Spartinivicinus marinus: one gene and its partner. The protein of the gene in region 1 interacts with the protein of each later gene in a pairwise test. Links are inferred from orthologs where the notes say so. Each region holds a gene or a part of one and is shown on either strand. Other genes may lie near its edges. The genes, in order: dnaE and dnaQ.

Region 1 (4,412 bases):
ATCAATATCATAACTGCTGTTCTGCTCAGTTGAACTTAGGCTTTCTATTTTGGCTTCCAGCTCTGCAATCGGCTGCTCAAAGTCTAGGTATTGGGGGTTCATAGTCGTAATTCTTGCCTTACTATTACGGTGGCTGCTAACGGATTATGCCCAACTAAAAAGGAGCATAAGATACGTGATTGTGACTACTTAGTCGAGTGCAGTGACACAATAGACCTGTTTTATCATTTAACAAATTATCCATACTGCAACTCAACTGAATTTTTTCCATACTGTTTTTTCAGCGCTTGAATTAGCTCATCAGTTGGGGCTATCCACCATTGATCAGACAATATCAATTTAGCCTTCGCATCAGGTTTTTGGTATTCAATGGTAATGGGTAGCTGCCCTTTATATTCTGCCAACAGGGTAGCCAAATTCTCTACAAAACCTGGCTTAAAGGCTTGCTCTGAAATTACTAACTGAAGCTGTCGTGCATATTTGCTGCGTGCTTCCGTTAAATTAGCTAACGATTTAGCACGTACTTTCAGGTTATTAGTGTAGTCATCATGACTCACTTCACCTTCTACAATAACTAACGCATCTTTTTCCAGTTGCTGCTGATACTGTTCAAATTGATCTGAGAATACAGAGACCTCAATTCTTGCAGTACGATCATCCAAAGTGATAAAGGCCATTTTCTGGCCACGCTTGTTACGCATGACTCGCAAAGCAACGATCAATCCTGCAATGTACTGGCTTTCTCGGGCTGGTCTTAAATCAACAATGCGATTTCTGATAATGTGTCTAATTTCAGACTCATACTGATCTATGGGGTGACCAGTTAAATACAGCCCAAGGGTTTCTTTTTCTCCTAACAAGCGCTGGTTATCAGGCCACTCATAGGTGTTATAGTAATACTCATAACAGTCTTGCTCAGTTTCAGCTATTAGCTCACCAAACAAGTCACCATGACCACTGTCCTGGCTTTTTGCTTCTTGATCAGCTGCTTTTAACGCATCTTCCATAGCAGCGAACAAGACAGCTCGATTTTTACCTAGCAATGCCTTTTCCTGATATCGAGCTGGGCCCAGTCGGTCCAAAGCCCCTGAACGTACAAGAGCTTCCATCACCCGTTTATTAATTTTTTTACCATCTATGCGTTTACAAAAATCAAATAGATCCTTAAAAGCACCACCAGCTTTTCGTGCTTCAACTATGGCTTCAATCGGGCCTTCTCCAACGCCTTTAATTGCCCCTAAACCATAAACGATGTCATCCTGATCGCTCACGATAAATTTATATTCACTGATATTCACATTGGGTGGTGTAATATTCAGCTTCATCGAGCGGCATTCTTCAATCAGAATCACCACTTTATCAGTATTATGAATATCTGAAGACAACACCGCAGCCATAAATTCTGCTGGGAAATAGGCTTTCAGCCAGGCTGTTTGATAAGAAACTAGCGCATAAGCAGCTGAGTGAGACTTGTTAAATCCATAGCCTGCGAACTTTTCCATCAAATCAAAAATATAAGTCGCTTGTTCTGCAGGAATGTGATTGTCCGATGCACCCTTATTAAATATTTCCCGCTGTTTGGCCATTTCTTCAGGTTTTTTCTTACCCATAGCTCGACGAAGCATATCAGCCTGGCCTAAAGAGTAATTAGCCAGCACCTGGGCAATCTGCATAACCTGTTCCTGATATAGGATTACACCATACGTGTTGGATAATACTGGTTCCAAATCAGGGTGGGGATATTCGACGGTAGCACGGCCATGCTTACGATTAATAAAGTCATCCACCATCCCTGACTGAAGTGGTCCTGGCCGAAACAATGCTACCAATGCGATAATATCTTCAAAACAGCTAGGCAATAGACGCTTAATCAGTTCTTTCATCCCACGGGACTCAAGCTGAAACACTGCCGTTGTTTCCGCTCGCTGCAGCAATTTAAATACTAACTCATCGCCTAAATTTATCTGGCTAATATCAATGGGTGCTTCACTTCTAATCGCCCGACGCTTATTAATTGTTTCTAATGCCCAATCAATAATGGTGAGGGTTCTTAACCCCAAAAAGTCGAACTTAACCAACCCAGCCTGCTCAACATCATCTTTATCAAACTGAGTAACTAAGCCATGACCTTCTTCATCACAATAAAGGGGAGCAAAGTCTGTGAGTTTAGTTGGTGCAATCACTACACCACCAGCATGCTTCCCTACATTACGGGTTGTCCCTTCCAGCTTAAGGGCCATCTCCCAAATTTCTTGAGCGGCTTCATCGCCAGCTAAAAACTCTCGAATGGTTTCTTCTTGCTCATAGGCTTTAGATAACGTCATCCCTACTTCGAAGGGAATCATTTTAGACAGTTTATCCGCTAACCCATAGGACTTACCTTGCACCCTTGCCACATCTCGCACTACTGCTTTCGCAGCCATGGTTCCAAAAGTGATAATTTGGGAAACTGCATCCCGACCATAGTTTTGCGCGACATAATCAATGACCCGGTCCCGGCCATCCATACAGAAGTCAACGTCAAAGTCAGGCATCGACACCCGCTCTGGATTCAAAAACCGCTCAAATAGCAAGTCATATTCTAATGGATCGAGATCAGTAATTTTCTGAGCATAGGCCACCAACGAGCCTGCACCCGAACCTCGCCCAGGGCCTACCGGTACGCCGTTATTTTTCGCCCACTGAATAAAGTCCATCACGATTAAGAAATAACCGGGAAATCCCATCTGTAGGATAATATCCAGTTCGAAATTAAGTCGATCAATATACTGCTGGTGCAGGTTTTCATAGTCTGGCGTGGATGGATCTAAAGTTAAAGCCAAACGCTCTTCAAGCCCTTGACGGGAAAACTCACGGAAAAACTGATCCATGGTTTTACCTTCTGGCACCGGATATTCTGGCAAGAAATACTTACCTAGCTGCACCTCAATGGTACAACGTTTGGCAATTTCTACTGTATTGGTCAGCGCTTCTGGAATATCAGCAAAAATCTCAGCCATTTCCTCAGGAGAGCGCAAATACTGTTGTTCACTGTACCGTCGCGGACGACGGGGGTCGTCTAATACTCTGCTCTCACCAATACACACCCTTGCCTCATGAGCATCAAAGTCTTCTTGATGTAAAAAACGGACATCATTGGTTGCAACAACAGGACAGTGGCAAATTTCAGCCAGCGCTACCGCAGCATGTAAATATTCTTCATCATTTTCGCGCCCAGTCCGTTGTAGCTCTAAATAAAAACGATCAGGAAAAATTGCCTGCCACTCTTTAACTATTGACTCAGCTTGCTGCTGATGGCCAGCCAGTAGCGCACAACCAATCTCACTGAGCTTGCCCCCAGAAATGGCAATTAATCCTGCCGACTTACCCTTAAGCCAATCCTTTTTGATTATGGCTTTGTCATGATGCTGGTTGGTTTGATAAGCCTGTGAAATCAGTTCCGTTAAATTACGATACCCTTCTTTATTTTGTATTAATAGCAACATTGGTAATGGAGAAGCATCGGCTTCTTCATTTTCCAGCCAAATATCTACACCACAGATAGGCTTAATCCCTGAAGCCAACGCAGCTTTATAAAACTTAACTAAAGCATACAAATTCATTTGATCTGTCACAGCAACAGCCGGCATTCCTTTAGCTGCTGTTTCAGCAATCAAAGGCTTAATTTTTACAATGCCATCAATCAGTGAATACTCTGTATGTAATCGCAGATGAACAAAATTTGGCGCGTTATTAGACATGGAGTCCTCTAAAGCCTAAGTGACTAAACATAAAATCTTTTGCGGCTATAATGAATTTGGCTAAGTAAGTTTAACTAATGACCTGATAGTCAACTGAGTTTTGTATTTTCACAACATAACAGTTCAGCTATTTTATAAAACCCCAATTTATTTACTAGCCCGAATATTTCTTCTACTCTCAAAGAGCTTGCAGACTCTATCAAAACAGCCCACTCATTGGTTTATTTGCAAAAGACTCGCACCTAACAAAAAAGTGTGTTTTCATTATCAGTCACGTGCAATACAACAAAATCGAAAGCCATGTAGAGTCACACTAATGCTTTGCCCTAGTCCACAACAAATATTACAACACCGACTAGTTTGCCTGATTGTTGTGCTGACTTTAATAAGTATTTCCAGTCAGTCTGTTGCTCACTGCTCCCGAATTAAAGTATCAGGCAACCCAGAATACCCACCATTATTGTGGCGAGATAGAACCAACCCTAAGCAGTTGACAGGGGTTAGTATTGCCCTGCTAAAGCGAGCAGTAGAAGGTTTAGATATAGCCATTGATGCCATTTATGTTGGCCCTTGGTCCCGAGCCCAAGCAAAAATCAAAGCCAATGAGCTGGATATGCTGGCAGGTGCCTTTCTAACTGTTGAACGCACTACTTATATGGAATATGTTAAGCC
Region 2 (3,311 bases), 690 kb from region 1 along the record:
ACATCACCTGATGCACTTAAGCATGAAGTAGAACAAAACTTTCCCGTTATCCTGCTCCTGATGTTTATGGTTGCAGGGATCTACTTTATGAAAGATTTACTGCTGTTTACTTTTACCAAGATCCTGATTTCTGTTCGTTCAAAAGTCATTCTATCACTGTTATTTTCCATTGTTGCTGCTGTTTTATCCGCCTTCCTTGATGCGTTAACAGTGACAGCGGTCGTTATCAGTGTTGGCGTAGGCTTTTACTCCGTTTATCACAAAGTTGCCTCAGGTAAAAAATTCCAACACTCAGAACATGACCCCCATGCTGATGACAGTATTGTGGATATTCATCGGCGCGATCTAGAGCAATTTCGAGCTTTCTTGCGTAGTTTAATGATGCATGCCGCTGTTGGTACAGCCCTGGGTGGCGTGTGTACCATGGTGGGTGAGCCACAAAACCTATTAATTGCAGAAAAAGTAGGCTGGGATTTTATTGCCTTCTTCTTGGTCATGATGCCAGTCACTATGCCTGTTCTTGCGGCAGGTTTATTAACTGTCATTGTCTTAGAGAAAACTCACTGGTTTGGTTATGGTGAGCAAATTCCTGAAAGTGTTAGAGCTGTCTTGGTTGACTTTGCCAAAGAAGAAGCGGCACAACGTAATAAAAAGGATATTGCCAGTTTAATCATTCAAGCTATTGCGGGCATTTTACTCGTCTTAGGGCTTGCCTTTCATGTAGCAGAGGTAGGCTTTATTGGGTTATTGGTGATTGTGGTAATTACTGCTTTCACGGGCATAATTGAAGAACATCAAATTGGTAAAGCCTTTGAAGAAGCACTCCCCTTTACCGCACTACTTGTCGTATTTTTTGGTATTGTAGCGGTTATTCATGACCAGCATCTGTTTTCACCTATCATAAACTGGGTATTAGAAATGGATGTATCCGCCCAACCTGGCATGTTCTTTATTGCTAACGGTTTATTATCAATGATCAGCGATAACGTATTTGTTGCCACTGTTTATATTAACGAAGTGAAACAGGTATTTGATAATGGCCTGATTAGTAAAGAGCATTTTGAAAAGCTAGCTATCGCTATCAACACCGGTACTAACCTACCCAGTGTGGCTACGCCCAATGGCCAAGCTGCATTCTTATTCCTGCTAACGTCTGCCTTAGCACCTTTAATTCGCCTTTCCTATGGAAAAATGGTGATCATGGCATTGCCTTACACGCTAGTTCTAGGTGGAGTGGGTTATTTCATGGTAACCCACTTTATTTAGTAGTCATTTCAAGGGGCTTCAGAGCCCCTTATCAATGACTACTCTCATACTTATCTCGCCACACACATTGGCCTTGCTGTGCAATGACATCAAGCTTTGCCTCATGAGCAGCTAACTCATCTGCGGTAGCGCTAATCACAGGTAGAGGTGGCCGATCAGCAGCAAGCCGCTTGATTTGCCCCTGATTACTCTGCCCTCCTCCTTGGTTTTGAGAACTGCCTCCAAAAGCAAGTGCCGTTTGCCCACCCGTCATTAGCAAATAAACATCTGCTAGTATTTCCGCATCCAATAATGCGCCATGATAAGTCCGTGCTGAATTATCAACTCCATAACGTTTACAGAGTGCATCCAAATTATTTTTAGCGCCAGGGTGTTTATTTCTTGCTAACACTAATGAGTCAGTAATACGACAATAGTTTTCTACGGTGCCAGGATTATTGCTGGCTAACAGCCCAAACTCATGATTAATAAAGCCCACATCAAAGGGTGCATTATGAATAACCAGCTCAGCGCCTTTAATAAACTCAAAAAAGTCAGCCGCTATTTCAGCAAATACCGGTTTATCCACCAACATTTCATTAGTAATACCATGAATTTCAATTGCTTCCTGCTCCACTTCACGCTGAGGATTAATGTATTGGTGGTAAGAATTACCCGTTAGCTTGCGATTAATGACCTCAACACAGCCAATTTCGATAATTCGGTGGCCCTGCTTTGGATCAATACCTGTGGTTTCAGTATCCAGCACAATTGTGCGCATCGTGTTGCTACCTGATTCAATTTTGTGTTGATAAAAAATTTACGACAAAAGCGTTGTAATACCTTGGTTTGCTAGCTCATCCGCTCGCTCATTCTCTGGATGGCCACTATGACCTTTTACCCAACACCATTCTACCTGATGCTTACTGGTTTGCTCTGCCAGCTGCTGCCATAAGTCCTGATTTTTGACTGGTTGATTAGATGATGTACGCCAGTTACGGGCAACCCAACGAGGTAGCCACTGGGTAATACCTTGGCGTACATATTGAGAGTCGGTGGTGATACTCACTTGACAGGAACGTTTCAAAGCTTTCAGGCCTTCAATCGCCGCCATTAATTCCATTCGATTATTGGTGGTGTTTTCTTCACCACCAAATAGCTCTTTTTCAACCCCTCCATAACGGAGTAGAGCCCCCCACCCTCCAGGTCCTGGATTACCTTTACAAGCACCATCAGTAAAAATTTCAACTTGCTTCATCAAACGCTCATTTATCCAATTAAAACGACTTATCGCCTGGTCGTTGGTTCAGCCAGGGGTAGTGTCACCACCTTAGGAGCCGTTGGTCGCCATAATGGCTTAATTGGCGTCATCCCCACAGTTTCCTTGGTGGCCTGCATTATATAAAAACTACCAATGCCTAGCCCAATGGATTCACAGTAACGATCCAATTTGGTGGGGTAGTAGGTATCCGCCAACTTTACAGCCGGATAGCATACTTTATCCAGAGAAAACCCTAACAACTTAAACCAGTCTTGTAAGCGCCCTGGACGAATAAAGTGTGCTTGACGTAAAAACTTGTAATGAGGGAACCCAAGGCCACGCCACAGGTTCAATAAGCTATAAGGGTTAAACCCAATTACAATGAGCTTACCACCTGGAATAATCGCTTTATTCGCTTCAAAAAGCAGCCGGTGTGGGTTTTCAAAAAACTCTAACGCATGATGGAGAAGCACCATATCAACACTGTTGGGTTGTATCGGCCATTCCGTGAGGGAACCTTGTAATTGCGAGCAGTTGGTTGTAATTAAACGAGGGGTTAAAATGACTTTGTGGGCGATTCTACAGGTATCAACCAGACGTAAATCTGGAGAAACACCTACTTGCACCAGATGATAACCAAAAATATAAGGTAACCAATGCTCTAATTGTTGAGCTTGGATAGCGAGTAGTCGCACCCCCAAAGGTGAGGATAACCAATGGTGCAACTCTGGCAGCAGCCGGTAAAATGCCCGATGCTGGCCACTGAACCAGCGATCAGGTTCTGTTGTATTATTAAACAGCATGG

What was found.
Region 2: the proteins of dnaE (region 1) and dnaQ interact in binary tests that used the Escherichia coli proteins (3 or more experiments, as listed by UniProt). The link is inferred for Spartinivicinus marinus from one-to-one orthologs.

What each region holds. Positions count from the first base shown.
Region 1 is NZ_JAPJZK010000001.1:903,612-908,023, forward strand. What follows is about bases 37-4,125. They hold dnaE (DNA polymerase III subunit alpha), read right to left. Parts: upstream 3,741-4,125; coding sequence 237-3,740; downstream 37-236. Other genes in these bases: OQE68_RS04345 (acetyl-CoA carboxylase carboxyltransferase subunit alpha), read right to left, coding at 37-102; OQE68_RS04355 (substrate-binding periplasmic protein), read left to right, coding at 4,057-4,125. In the rest of the region: more of OQE68_RS04345, read right to left, coding at 1-36; more of OQE68_RS04355, read left to right, coding at 4,126-4,412. UniProt on the Escherichia coli protein: DNA polymerase III is a complex, multichain enzyme responsible for most of the replicative synthesis in bacteria. This DNA polymerase also exhibits 3' to 5' exonuclease activity. The alpha chain is the DNA polymerase catalytic subunit.
Region 2 is NZ_JAPJZK010000001.1:215,713-219,023, forward strand. What follows is about bases 163-3,150. They hold dnaQ (DNA polymerase III subunit epsilon), read right to left. Parts: upstream 2,027-3,150; coding sequence 1,298-2,026; downstream 163-1,297. Other genes in these bases: nhaB (sodium/proton antiporter NhaB), read left to right, coding at 163-1,266; rnhA (ribonuclease HI), read right to left, coding at 2,066-2,503; OQE68_RS01030 (class I SAM-dependent methyltransferase), read right to left, coding at 2,533-3,150. Outside these bases: more of nhaB, read left to right, coding at 1-162; more of OQE68_RS01030, read right to left, coding at 3,151-3,309. UniProt on the Escherichia coli protein: DNA polymerase III is a complex, multichain enzyme responsible for most of the replicative synthesis in bacteria. The epsilon subunit contain the editing function and is a proofreading 3'-5' exonuclease.